Regions from separate parts of the Solibacillus sp. FSL K6-4121 genome, predicted to be linked through region 1. Evidence: a T-box and tRNA genes for the amino acid it is inferred to sense, from the RefSeq annotation. Region 1 holds a T-box; the other regions hold tRNA genes.

Region 1 (4,402 bases):
CATGACCATTAATGGCAACAGATGTGATTAGTGACGAGTTGAACCAGCCACGGTGTTGGTCGGAACCTTCCAAATAAAGGTCTGCCGGATATTTCATACCGCGTTCTGCAAGTACACCTTGGTGCGATGAACCTGAGTCGAACCAAACATCCATAATGTCATTTTCTTTTGTAAATTTACCGTTCGGGCTACCTTCATGCGTAAAGCCTTCCGGTAATAATTCTTTCGCTTCGCGCTGGAACCAAATATTTGAACCGTGCTCACGGAATAATTTTGAAACATGTGCAATTGTTTCAGGTGTGATAATTGGTTCGCCATTTTCTGCGTAGAAAATTGGAATTGGTACACCCCATGCACGTTGACGGGAAATTACCCAGTCACCACGGTCACGAATCATATTGTAAAGACGTGTCTCACCCCATGCAGGTGTAAACTCAGTTGCAGAAACAGCATCTAATAACTCATTACGGAACATTTCTACAGATGCGAACCATTGTGGTGTTGCACGGTAAATTACTGGTTTTTTTGTACGCCAGTCATGTGGGTATGAGTGTTGGAATTTAGAAACGCTCAATAACGCGCCTTCTTCTTTTAATTTTTCAATTACAATTGGATTAGCTTTTTCATAGAATAATCCTTCAAAGCCTGGCGCTTCATCCGTGTAGCAACCACCGTTATCGACTGGTGATAAAATATCCAAGCCGTATTGTTTACCTACTTGATAGTCATCTTCACCATGACCTGGTGCTGTGTGTACACATCCTGTACCAGCTTCAGCCGTTACGTGCTCACCAACCATTACTAATGAATCGCGTTTGTAAATTGGATGCTCCGCTACGATCATATCAAGGTCTGCGCCTTTTACTTCCTGAACGATTTGCACATCTTCCCAACCGAATGTAGAAGCTAATTTATCTAATAAATCTTTCGCTACGATATATTTGCCGCCGTTTGCTTCAACTACAGCATATGTGAATTCAGGATTTACTGAAATCCCTAAGTTTGCTGGAATTGTCCATGGTGTCGTTGTCCAAATAACAAATTTTGCATCTGCAGGAACTACACCTTTTGCATCTTTAATTCCAAATGCTACGTAGATTGAATAAGATTCAACGTCTTTATATTCAATTTCTGCTTCTGCTAATGCAGATTCAGAAGATGGTGACCAGTAAACAGGTTTTAACCCTTTGTAAATATAGCCTTTTTCCGCCATTTTACCGAAAACTTCAATTTGGCGTGCTTCAAACTCCGGTTTTAATGTGATATAAGGATTTTCCCAATCACCACGTACACCTAGACGTCGGAATTGACCTTTTTGGTTTTCAACTTGTTCATAAGCATATTTTTCACAAAGCTGACGGAATTCTGCTACCGACATCTCTTTACGCTTAACACCTTTATTCGTTAACGCCTGCTCGATTGGTAAACCGTGTGTATCCCACCCTGGAATATAAGGTACATGGAAACCTGTCATCGATTTTTGACGATTGATCATGTCTTTTAATACTTTGTTTAATGCATGCCCGATATGGATATCACCGTTAGCATATGGAGGACCATCATGTAATACATAGTGTGGACGGTCTTTTGTGCGCTCTAACACCAATTTATTGATGTCCATTTCATCCCATTGTGCCTGAACTTGCGGCTCCTTCGTTGGTAATCCTCCGCGCATCGGGAAGTCGGTTTTCGGCATTAATAACGTATCTTTATACTCTACCATTTAAAATTCCTCCTAATTATCTTATTGATTGCTGATTGTTGATTTCCATTCCGGGTCGGGGGCCAACACGATGTTGGTCACGAATGCGTTGTCACAGGACGTGACGATTTTAGCATTCGTTCCATCTCCCCTCCATTCCAATCAACGTTTAAGCAATTGATTTAGCGTTCTATACTAATCATAATTTTATTAACGCTCTAAAGGATTTGGATACTTTTCAAACAACAAAAAAGCCCCTCCATCCCTTATAGAAAAGGGACGAGGAGCATTAGTCTCGTGGTACCACCCTAAATTCGCTAAAAATATAGCCTCATTAGACACTGTAACGTCGTGTTCTACGAAATAGCTTACTTAACAATTACACTTTAGCTTTTGCCAGAGGAATTTCTTTATTTCGGAGGTGTCTTGGACGCCTGCTTCATAAAGTTGTAATTTCAGCTATTTAGCTCAGGAGTGATTTTCATTTTAACCTGCTTCGTTCGAGCTCTCACCGTCCTCGAATCGCTAAACCACAATGTTAAATTTACTGTCTCCGTCAACGCATGATGCATTATGCATCCTATTCATTATTTTTCAGTATATGAAAAGGCTAGATGAAATGTCAAGCCCCCACTATTAATAGACCGCATTTTCATCATTTTGACTATCTTCATTAGTCTCATGACGATTATTATCCTGTATTTCCGTTAAATCGACATCATATTCTAACAAACGATCCCAATCATCCGTATTTAACAAATCTAGTTGAGCTTCTACCAGCATTTTAAAACGATTACGGAAAACTTTAGATTGCTTTTTTAATTCGTCAATTTCAATTGCAATTTTTCGTGCTTTTGTTAAGGCATCATTTACAATACGATCTGCATTTTTCTCGGCTTCTTTGACGATTAATTTTGCCTCTTTTTCTGAGTTGCGACGTACTTCACCCGCAGCTTCCTGTGCAACGATAATCGACTTTTGTAATGTTTCTTCCAAAGAATTATAATGATTCATTTGAGTAGACATCATTTTCACTTTCTCTTCCAGATCCTTTTTCTCACGCAAAATAATTTCATAGTCTTTAATAATCTGATCTAAAAACTCATTTACTTCGTCTTCAGCGTATCCACGGAATCCACGCGTAAATTCTTTATTATGTATATCAAGAGGGGATAATGGCATATCGTTCTACTCTCCTTTTTTACGTATGTTCTTAAGAGTATTATAATCGTTTCTCTAATGAATAACATCATATTTCCCCAAAAACAGATGAAAATTTATACTTTTTGCTCTAAACGTCCTACTTGCAAACGTATTTTATCTTTTTTCGTTCGCCCTTCTGTCATAATGACTTTCATGCGTCCATAGCCGCGCGCAGAAATAATATCCCCTTCTTGTAATTCGAAGGCGACCGCTTCACGCACTGTCCAATTTACTTTCACTTTGCCGGCCTGAATTAAACTTTGCGACTTTTGACGTGAAATATTTGTAATTGTTGCAAGTACTACATCTAAACGCATTGAAGACACTGTATGTGAACTTTCACTCCATTGTTCCTCATTTAGAATATATGGCGTATCCGGGTTTAAAACTTCAGCATGCACCTTTACTTTGCCAATTCCCGATAAATTCGCTCTCACATAATCTGCTATTTCTGTCGCCAATGCAAATTGAACTGTATTTTCACTAAGTCGTATATCCCCAAACTTTCCACGATCCAAGCCAATGGACAAAAGTGCACCTAATACATCCGGATGGCGGAGCTGCACAAATTTTGATGGATAACTTAACGAATAAACTTCTATTTGAAAATCTGATTCTTCCGGTTGTAAATAGGAAGGCGCAATCAGCATTCGCTTGCGCTCTGCATCTTCAAAAACTCCTTCTGTAAACACTTGAAGATCTTCCGATTGCTGAATGATGGATTGAACTATAAATCGTTGGCGCGGATCTAAAAAATCAGTCAGCTTTGGGGCGTAACGATCCTCTACTTCACGTTGCCAACCGATTACTTGCTCAATAAATGGCTGCTCATCTTTCCGGAAATGTTGTATTAAATGCTCCATCACCATGCCTACTTTCTTATAGAATGTCTTTCTATTTTTTCCACTTTTCTTTTAAAATAAACTTCTCGTAAAACATTAATTCTATATTTCTTTATTAAAATAAAGAAAACTCCTACATTGGCAGGAGTTCTTGCAACTATATTATAAGAAAAATGCTAGTACGCTATAAACGCCACGCTCAATAAATACTAATGCAAATAAACCTACAATTGGTGAAATATCGATCATACCAATCGGCGGAATAAATTTACGGAAAAAACCTAAATAAGGTTCACATACTGTTTCAAGGAAACGACCAACTGCTGATTCTTGTAAAGCCGGAATCCAAGACATTAATATGTAACCAATCAGCATAAATCGATATACTAGAAATGCTGTTGATACTAATTGAAAAATCATATTTTTTACCTCACAAAATTTAATTACTCAAACGTTAAATTAGAAATTTCTCCTGATACTTCTACATTTTCTGGTGTACATAAGAAAATATCATTTCCAATACGTTGAATATCTCCACCTAAAGCATACACTGTTCCGCTTAAAAAATCGATAATTCGTTTCCCTTGGTCACGATCGATTCGTTGTAAATTAACTACGGTAGCGCGCTTGTTTTTTAAATGTTCCGCGATATCCT
Region 2 (4,402 bases), 480 kb from region 1:
CTTTTACCTGTTTACTATTATAATTCACAAGCCCAACCATCTTTATCCCCGTCTCTTGCTGCTGCATAAGCAGGGTGAGATGAGCTGACACCAGAAGGGTAATATTTACGCATTTCTGTACAGTTTTTAAATGAAGTCGGTGCTCCCGGAATAACGTAAATACCTGAGCTTACATCACCTATTGGTTTCGTAGGCGTTGTTGGTGTTGGTGTTGTTATCGGTACAATGAATTCTTTTGCATTAATCGAATACGTTTGACCATTTGTTGTAGCAACAATTGTACCTGCCTCAGCTGTTGCATAAGCTTTTGTACCGATTGTTTTAATATTTGCCACCACTTCTTTATGTGGATGACCATAGCTGTTGTCTTTTGCGTAGCTTAAAACAATCGCTTCAGGCTTAACCTTTTTCAAGAATGACAGTGAGCTACTTGTACTTGATCCGTGATGACCCGCTTTTAATACCGTTGCCGACACATTATATGCCTTTGAGATTTGTGCCTCTACTTCAGTGTCAGCATCACCCATTAATAAAAATGATACATTTTTATACGTAAGCTTCAATACAATGGATGCATCGTTTGTGTTACTTGTCTTTGCATCAACTGCTAAAACTTGTGTTTTTACTTCACTATCTAAATTAATTGTTTCCCCAACAGTTGGTTCTTTATAGCGGATATTTTTACTTAAAACAGTTTCCAGTAATTTCTCATACGTCACTGTTGTATGAGATTTACCACTGTTGATAAACTCCCCTACCTCAAACGCTTGAATAACTGCATTTAACCCGCCGATATGATCTGCATCAGGATGAGTTGCGACAATGTAATCGAGCTTCTTCACATTTTGTGCTTTTAAGTACGAAACAACTGTATTGCCATAATCCTTTGTCCCGGCATCTATAAGCATTGTTTTACCATTTGGCGCCTGAATGAATATCGAGTCCCCTTGTCCTACATCTAAAAAGTGGACTTTCATTTTTTTCGATGAGTTTAGGTTTTCCTGATATTTCACTGCTCGTGCTAGAAAGGCAGAAATATGTGCGCGCGTTAAATTATTGGCTGGTTTAAACGTACCATCCTCATAACCGGTTGTAATTTTTGCTGCTGCTAATTGGCTCACGGCTTCATATGCAGTATGCCCTTTTTTCACGTCTTTGAAAGTTTTCGTACCGTTAGGCAGATCGAATGCACGTGCAATAAACGCCGCCATATGTCCACGCGTTACTTTTGTCGTCGGCTTAAACGTACCATCTGTATAGCCGTTGATAATCCCTGCTTCCACAGCAGATTGAATATAGCCACTATTGGCATGTGTTTTGGGTATATCTTTGAACTTCGTGGCACGTTTTGTACCATCCAGTCCGACAGCCTTTGCTACCATGACTGCTACTTCCTCACGCGTCACAATATCCTTCACACCATACGCTTTTTTGTCTGCAGAAATAATACCTTTATTTAATAAATAAGCTATATCATTATAGTTACTATGCTTTGGCGGTACATCAGTAAAGACCTGTTCCGCCTGTGCAGTGGTTGCTGGTAAAGACATTGATATTATAAGAATCAATGTTAGTAATGCACTAAATATTTTATTCATTTTTTAACCTCCTGCTATTAATTATAGGTTTTTTAGAATAGAAAGGAAGTTATTTTCAAATAATATATAAGGTTATTTAATACCACTTGTGGATATTTAACCCTTACTTTATAGAATGCTTCCAATATTGGAGGAGAAACATTATTGAGTCGCAACTTTAAGATGTTAAATGAATTTTTATTTTCTGATTATTGTTTATAGTATGGATTGGTAATAGGTATGTTATGTTTCAATAAAATTTTATTTTTTCATTTTTTATCTTTAATTTTGAACCAAAGCAATAGCATCGTATTCCTGACAAAAATAAAAAACATGCAGCCTATGCTACATGCTTTAAAATGACCCGTACGGGATTCGAACCCGTGTTACCGCCGTGAAAGGGCGGTGTCTTAACCACTTGACCAACGGGCCTATTTGGCTCCGAAGGCAGGACTCGAACCTGCGACCTGCCGGTTAACAGCCGGATGCTCTACCAACTGAGCTACTTCGGAATAATGAATTATTTGGTGGGCCTAAATGGACTCGAACCATCGACCTCACGCTTATCAGGCGTGCGCTCTAACCAGCTGAGCTATAGGCCCTTATTAAAAAACTGGAGCGGGTGATCGGAATCGAACCGACAACATCAGCTTGGAAGGCTGAGGTTTTACCACTAAACTACACCCGCATAAATGGTGGGTTTGGACGGAATCGAACCGCCGACACTTAGAGCTTCAATCTAATGCTCTACCAACTGAGCTACAAACCCACAAATGGCGGTCCCGACCGGGATCGAACCGGCGATCTCCTGCGTGACAGGCAGGCATGTTAACCGCTACACCACGGGACCATTTGGTTGCGGGGACAGGACTTGAACCTGTGACCTTCGGGTTATGAGCCCGACGAGCTACCACTGCTCCACCCCGCGACAATATTATTTCTTCTCTTGCTTAAATATGTATTAATACCATATAGATAAAATGGAGGAGGTAGAGGGATTCGAACCCCCGCGCGGTGTTACCCGCCTGTCGGTTTTCAAGACCGATCCCTTCAGCCGGACTTGGGTATACCTCCAAAATAATTAGATGAATCTATAAATCCATAAGATGGCTACCGAGGGAGTCGAACCCACGACCTTTCGGGTATGAACCGAATGCTCTAGCCAGCTGAGCTAGGTAGCCATAAGTATTATTTTATCTTAATTTTAATGTGGTTATTTATTGCTGATATTCTCAAGCAAGCTACATTAATATATATGGCGCGCCCGGCAGGAGTCGAACCCACAACCTTCTGATCCGTAGTCAGACGCTCTATCCAATTGAGCTACGGGCGCTTATTATTAAAAATGGTGCCGAGGGCCGGAATCGAACCGGCACGGTGATCACTCACCGCAGGATTTTAAGTCCTGTGCGTCTGCCAGTTCCGCCACCCCGGCATTTATAATATAGAAGTAATAACTACTTCAGTAATAAGCTATACATAGGATATTTTTATTCTGACAGTATATAGTTTATAAAAAACTGGTGAGCCATGAAGGACTCGAACCTTCGACCCTCTGATTAAAAGTCAGATGCTCTACCAACTGAGCTAATGGCTCTTGCATAAAATGGTGGAGGATGACGGGTTCGAACCGCCGACCCCCTGCTTGTAAGGCAGGTGCTCTCCCAGCTGAGCTAATCCTCCAAAAAAAATAAGCGAAGCGATGTCCTACTCTCGCAGGGGGAAGCCCCCAACTACCATCGGCGCTAAAGAGCTTAACTTCCGTGTTCGGTATGGGAACGGGTGTGACCTCTTTGCCATCATCACTTCACTATTGAAAGAATTTCATTCTTTCAAAACTGGATAAACGGTTCATTGAATTTGTGCAATAAAATGTGGTTAAGTCCTCGACCGATTAGTATTCGTCAGCTACATGCGTCACCGCACTTCCACCTCGAACCTATCTACCTGATCGTCTTTCAGGGGTCTTACTTACTTGCGTAATGGGAAATCTCATCTTGAGGGGGGCTTCATGCTTAGATGCTTTCAGCACTTATCCCGTCCACACATAGCTACCCAGCGATGCCTTTGGCAAGACAACTGGTACACCAGCGGTGTGTCCATCCCGGTCCTCTCGTACTAAGGACAGCTCCTCTCAAATTTCCTACGCCCACGACGGATAGGGACCGAACTGTCTCACGACGTTCTGAACCCAGCTCGCGTACCGCTTTAATGGGCGAACAGCCCAACCCTTGGGACCGACTACAGCCCCAGGATGCGATGAGCCGACATCGAGGTGCCAAACCTCCCCGTCGATGTGGACTCTTGGGGGAGATAAGCCTGTTATCCCCGGGGTAGCTTTTATCCGTTGAGCGATGGCCCTTCCATGCGGAACCACCGGATCACTAAGCCCGTCTTTCGACCCTGCTCGACTTGTAGGTCTCGCAGTCAAGCTCCCTTATGCCTTTACACTCTTCGAATGATTTCCAACCATTCTGAGGGAACCTTTGGGCGCCTCCGTTACTCTTTAGGAGGCGACCGCCCCAGTCAAACTGTCCGCCTGACACTGTCTCCTACCCCGCTAAGGGGCATGGGTTAGAAGTTCAATACAACCAGGGTAGTATCCCACCGACGCCTCCTCCGAAGCTGGCGCTCCGGGATCTCTGGCTCCTACCTATCCTGTACAAGTTGTACCAAAATTCAATATCAGGCTACAGTAAAGCTCCACGGGGTCTTTCCGTCCTGTCGCGGGTAACCTGCATCTTCACAGGTACTATAATTTCACCGAGTCTCTCGTTGAGACAGTGCCCAGATCGTTACGCCTTTCGTGCGGGTCGGAACTTACC
Region 3 (4,402 bases), 650 kb from region 1:
GTTTAGCAAAAACACAGGTCTCTGCAAAACCGTAAGGTGACGTATAGGGGCTGACGCCTGCCCGGTGCTGGAAGGTTAAGAGGAGCGGTTAGCGCAAGCGAAGCTGTGAATTGAAGCCCCAGTAAACGGCGGCCGTAACTATAACGGTCCTAAGGTAGCGAAATTCCTTGTCGGGTAAGTTCCGACCCGCACGAAAGGCGTAACGATCTGGGCACTGTCTCAACGAGAGACTCGGTGAAATTATAGTACCTGTGAAGATGCAGGTTACCCGCGACAGGACGGAAAGACCCCGTGGAGCTTTACTGTAGCCTGATATTGAATTTTGGTACAACTTGTACAGGATAGGTAGGAGCCAGAGATCCCGGAGCGCCAGCTTCGGAGGAGGCGTCGGTGGGATACTACCCTGGTTGTATTGAACTTCTAACCCATGCCCCTTAGCGGGGTAGGAGACAGTGTCAGGCGGACAGTTTGACTGGGGCGGTCGCCTCCTAAAGAGTAACGGAGGCGCCCAAAGGTTCCCTCAGAATGGTTGGAAATCATTCGAAGAGTGTAAAGGCATAAGGGAGCTTGACTGCGAGACCTACAAGTCGAGCAGGGTCGAAAGACGGGCTTAGTGATCCGGTGGTTCCGCATGGAAGGGCCATCGCTCAACGGATAAAAGCTACCCCGGGGATAACAGGCTTATCTCCCCCAAGAGTCCACATCGACGGGGAGGTTTGGCACCTCGATGTCGGCTCATCGCATCCTGGGGCTGTAGTCGGTCCCAAGGGTTGGGCTGTTCGCCCATTAAAGCGGTACGCGAGCTGGGTTCAGAACGTCGTGAGACAGTTCGGTCCCTATCCGTCGTGGGCGTAGGAAATTTGAGAGGAGCTGTCCTTAGTACGAGAGGACCGGGATGGACACACCGCTGGTGTACCAGTTGTCTTGCCAAAGGCATCGCTGGGTAGCTATGTGTGGACGGGATAAGTGCTGAAAGCATCTAAGCATGAAGCCCCCCTCAAGATGAGATTTCCCATTACGCAAGTAAGTAAGACCCCTGAAAGACGATCAGGTAGATAGGTTCGAGGTGGAAGTGCGGTGACGCATGCAGCTGACGAATACTAATCGGTCGAGGACTTAACCACATTTTATTGCACAACTCAATGAAACGTTTATCCAGTTTTGAAAGAATGAATATTTTTTCTAAGGGTTTCATAGACACAAGCTAGTCGAGGAAACGACTGAGTGATGGAAGGAGCGTACTTAAGTACGTGACTGAAAGAGCGAGGGAAGTTGACGAAGGATAGCGCCGTGTATTGGAAGCCGAAAATAGTGAAGTGATGATGGCAAAGAGGTCACACCCGTTCCCATACCGAACACGGAAGTTAAGCTCTTTAGCGCCGATGGTAGTTGGGGGCTTCCCCCTGTGAGAGTAGGACGTCGCTTCGCTAAAATAAAATGGAGGATTAGCTCAGCTGGGAGAGCATCTGCCTTACAAGCAGAGGGTCGGCGGTTCGAGCCCGTCATCCTCCACCATTTCTAAATGCCGGTGTAGCTCAGTTGGTAGAGCAACTGACTTGTAATCAGTAGGTCGAGGGTTCGACTCCTTTCGCCGGCACCATTTAGAGAGCCATTAGCTCAGTTGGTAGAGCATCTGACTTTTAATCAGAGGGTCGAAGGTTCGAGTCCTTCATGGCTCACCAGTTTTTAAATAAATTACATATACTGTCAGGATAAAAATATCTTATGCATTTTGCGGAAGTAGTTCAGTGGTAGAACACCACCTTGCCAAGGTGGGGGTCGCGAGTTCGAACCTCGTCTTCCGCTCCAAAAATGCCGGGGTGGCGGAACTGGCAGACGCACAGGACTTAAAATCCTGCGGTGAGTGATCACCGTGCCGGTTCGATTCCGGCCCTCGGCACCAACTCTATTTTTTAATAAAGTAAATAATGCGCGCCCGTAGCTCAATTGGATAGAGCGTCTGACTACGGATCAGAAGGTTGTGGGTTCGACTCCTGCCGGGCGCGCCATATATATTATTTAATGACATATTCGGAATGTAGCTCAGCTTGGTAGAGCACTTGGTTTGGGACCAAGGGGTCGTAGGTTCGAATCCTGTCATTCCGACCATTCTTATGGGGCCTTAGCTCAGCTGGGAGAGCGCCTGCCTTGCACGCAGGAGGTCAGCGGTTCGATCCCGCTAGGCTCCACCATTTATTTTTATAATTTCCCTTTGGAGGTATACCCAAGTCTGGCTGAAGGGATCGGTCTTGAAAACCGACAGGCGGGTAACACCGCGCGGGGGTTCGAATCCCTCTACCTCCTCCATTTTAATATTTTTTACTTAATGATGTTGGTCCCGTGGTGTAGCGGTTAACATGCCTGCCTGTCACGCAGGAGATCGCCGGTTCGATCCCGGTCGGGACCGCCATTTTTTTTTATGGGTTTGTAGCTCAGTTGGTAGAGCATTAGATTGAAGCTCTAAGTGTCGGCGGTTCGATTCCGTCCAAACCCACCATACTATGGGCCTATAGCTCAGCTGGTTAGAGCGCACGCCTGATAAGCGTGAGGTCGATGGTTCGAGTCCATTTAGGCCCACCATAGTATTATTCCGAAGTAGCTCAGTTGGTAGAGCATCCGGCTGTTAACCGGCAGGTCGCAGGTTCGAGTCCTGCCTTCGGAGCCATAGGCCCGTTGGTCAAGTGGTTAAGACACCGCCCTTTCACGGCGGTAACACGGGTTCGAATCCCGTACGGGTCATATATGCACAAGAAAACACATTGCAATTTTGCAATGTGTTTTTTGCATTTATAAAAATGATAGGTTTTCTAGTAGTGTAGAAATACGCTTATACTATAGAATGGTTTTATATTCTAAAAATAAATTTCATTATAAAAAACAATTAATAGATGAAAAAACTTTGCTTAATTCAAACTGGACGTAAAAAATAGTCTTTATTATCGCCCTAAACTAGTCCTATTATAGAAATAAAATGGGAAATTTTTCTCTTATTTTAGCTTTTTAATAGTTTCAACCCGATAGAAACAGCAGGCACCAATAAGTTACTAACACATTTAAGTGGGGAGAAGATACATATGGATGGAATTATAGAAGCTGGTGGAAAAACAGTATATCCCATAATATTTCCAGTGAATTATAGTAGTATGGTTAGCATTAACTGTTATATATATCAGAATGGAAACGAATATACACTCATAGATGCAGGCATTAAAGGGGAAGAATTTGAACAGTTTTTTTACCAGAAATTAAGTGACTATAGGATTGAAATGAAACAAATTAAACGGATTATACTTACTCATTTTCATGAAGACCATACAGGACTGGTTAATAAGCTTACAAAGGAATACTCGATTCCTGTATATGCCAGTCAAATTGCCATTACACGTTTAAAATGTGAAGGAGAATATTTACAGCAGAAGCTTACTTTTTACCAAGAATTATATAAACAGTATGGGGTAACGGATTTTGCAGTTGAACGGTTGACTAAAATGGAAAACACCCTTCGCAATAAAGAAAAAGTAATGTTGCAGTCAGCTATTCTTCAACTAGAAGAGGGACAGCAAATTGGAGGGCTGCACGTAATAGCTGTTCCAGGGCATTCACCTGATTCTATTGGGTTATGGGATAAAGAAAACGGTTGGCTATTTGCGGGGGATTTCTTATTGGCTTCCGGGATGACAAATGCGTTAATTGATCATGACGAAGCAGGAATTATAATAAATCCGTTAATGCAATATATTGAATCAATTGAAAAAGTAAGGCACTCTTCTATTCAGTATGTTTTTGCTGGGCACGAAGCCGTTTTTCAAAATTTAGATGATGTCATTGAGAACAGTTTAAGTAAGACGGAATATAAACTGCAAAAGCTCGTAAAGAAAATAAGTGAAGGTCATCAAACGGCACAGGCTATTGGGGAAGCAATTTACGGTCCCCGTTTTGCAAAGCACTTTATCTTTATTATCTCTGAAATAATAGGCTTAACATTGCTTGCACAGGAGCGTGGAATAGTTGAACGTCATTGGCAAGAGGAGCAATGGATTTTTCAATTAAAGAAAGATTGATACTAAATGGGAGCGCCAGAAAGAATTTCAGGCTGCTCCCATTTTATTTTTCCATTGTAAGAGTGCCGTTATAATCTGTATCACGTTCACGACCTGCTTCACAATAAAACTCTGTTGTTTTAATGGAGTCATTCAATCCGCGTTCAAATTCAATAACGCAACGTTCTCCCTCAACTGTTTTGGTCATTCTTGCTTTCGTTTCAGAAGTAAGAGTAGCCGTACCTTCAATTGTTCCAGAGGACCAGCCATTAAATGTATAGTAGGTTACGTTAAAATTCTCCTTCGTACTATTTGAAATTGTAAGCACGCGCCCCAGGGAATCTAAATCATCTTTTCCATAC

What was found. A T-box is a leader RNA that pairs with one kind of tRNA and senses whether it is charged. The one in region 1 lies ahead of ileS (isoleucine--tRNA ligase), so its partner is inferred to be a tRNA-Ile.
Region 2: it has a tRNA-Ile gene. The T-box ahead of ileS (isoleucine--tRNA ligase) is inferred to sense a tRNA for this amino acid. The anticodon was not compared.
Region 3: it has a tRNA-Ile gene. The T-box ahead of ileS (isoleucine--tRNA ligase) is inferred to sense a tRNA for this amino acid. The anticodon was not compared.

The regions. Positions count from the first base shown of each region.
Region 1 covers NZ_JBBOCS010000001.1:1,730,290-1,734,691, reverse strand. The annotation lists gene ileS (isoleucine--tRNA ligase) at 1-1,723, opposite strand, end outside; T-box leader at 1,975-2,271, opposite strand; gene MHH95_RS08605 (DivIVA domain-containing protein) at 2,339-2,884, opposite strand; gene MHH95_RS08600 (YlmH family RNA-binding protein) at 2,980-3,768, opposite strand; gene MHH95_RS08595 (YggT family protein) at 3,910-4,167, opposite strand; gene MHH95_RS08590 (cell division protein SepF) at 4,191-4,402, opposite strand, start outside.
Region 2 covers NZ_JBBOCS010000001.1:1,248,868-1,253,269, reverse strand. The annotation lists gene MHH95_RS06405 (S-layer homology domain-containing protein) at 18-1,598, opposite strand; tRNA gene MHH95_RS06400 (tRNA-Glu) at 1,938-2,009, opposite strand; tRNA gene MHH95_RS06395 (tRNA-Asn) at 2,014-2,089, opposite strand; tRNA gene MHH95_RS06390 (tRNA-Ile) at 2,103-2,179, opposite strand; tRNA gene MHH95_RS06385 (tRNA-Gly) at 2,192-2,265, opposite strand; tRNA gene MHH95_RS06380 (tRNA-Phe) at 2,271-2,346, opposite strand; tRNA gene MHH95_RS06375 (tRNA-Asp) at 2,352-2,427, opposite strand; tRNA gene MHH95_RS06370 (tRNA-Met) at 2,431-2,505, opposite strand; tRNA gene MHH95_RS06365 (tRNA-Ser) at 2,559-2,651, opposite strand; tRNA gene MHH95_RS06360 (tRNA-Met) at 2,685-2,758, opposite strand; tRNA gene MHH95_RS06355 (tRNA-Arg) at 2,834-2,910, opposite strand; tRNA gene MHH95_RS06350 (tRNA-Leu) at 2,924-3,012, opposite strand; tRNA gene MHH95_RS06345 (tRNA-Lys) at 3,099-3,174, opposite strand; tRNA gene MHH95_RS06340 (tRNA-Val) at 3,185-3,260, opposite strand; rRNA gene rrf (5S ribosomal RNA) at 3,272-3,387, opposite strand; rRNA gene MHH95_RS06330 (23S ribosomal RNA) at 3,452-4,402, opposite strand, start outside.
Region 3 covers NZ_JBBOCS010000001.1:1,081,138-1,085,539, forward strand. The annotation lists rRNA gene MHH95_RS05485 (23S ribosomal RNA) at 1-1,124, shown strand, start outside; rRNA gene rrf (5S ribosomal RNA) at 1,313-1,428, shown strand; tRNA gene MHH95_RS05495 (tRNA-Val) at 1,440-1,515, shown strand; tRNA gene MHH95_RS05500 (tRNA-Thr) at 1,525-1,600, shown strand; tRNA gene MHH95_RS05505 (tRNA-Lys) at 1,607-1,682, shown strand; tRNA gene MHH95_RS05510 (tRNA-Gly) at 1,735-1,809, shown strand; tRNA gene MHH95_RS05515 (tRNA-Leu) at 1,815-1,903, shown strand; tRNA gene MHH95_RS05520 (tRNA-Arg) at 1,933-2,009, shown strand; tRNA gene MHH95_RS05525 (tRNA-Pro) at 2,033-2,109, shown strand; tRNA gene MHH95_RS05530 (tRNA-Ala) at 2,117-2,192, shown strand; tRNA gene MHH95_RS05535 (tRNA-Ser) at 2,215-2,307, shown strand; tRNA gene MHH95_RS05540 (tRNA-Asp) at 2,335-2,410, shown strand; tRNA gene MHH95_RS05545 (tRNA-Phe) at 2,422-2,497, shown strand; tRNA gene MHH95_RS05550 (tRNA-Ile) at 2,504-2,580, shown strand; tRNA gene MHH95_RS05555 (tRNA-Asn) at 2,590-2,665, shown strand; tRNA gene MHH95_RS05560 (tRNA-Glu) at 2,668-2,739, shown strand; gene MHH95_RS05565 (MBL fold metallo-hydrolase) at 3,075-4,061, shown strand; gene MHH95_RS05570 (S-layer homology domain-containing protein) at 4,105-4,402, opposite strand, start outside.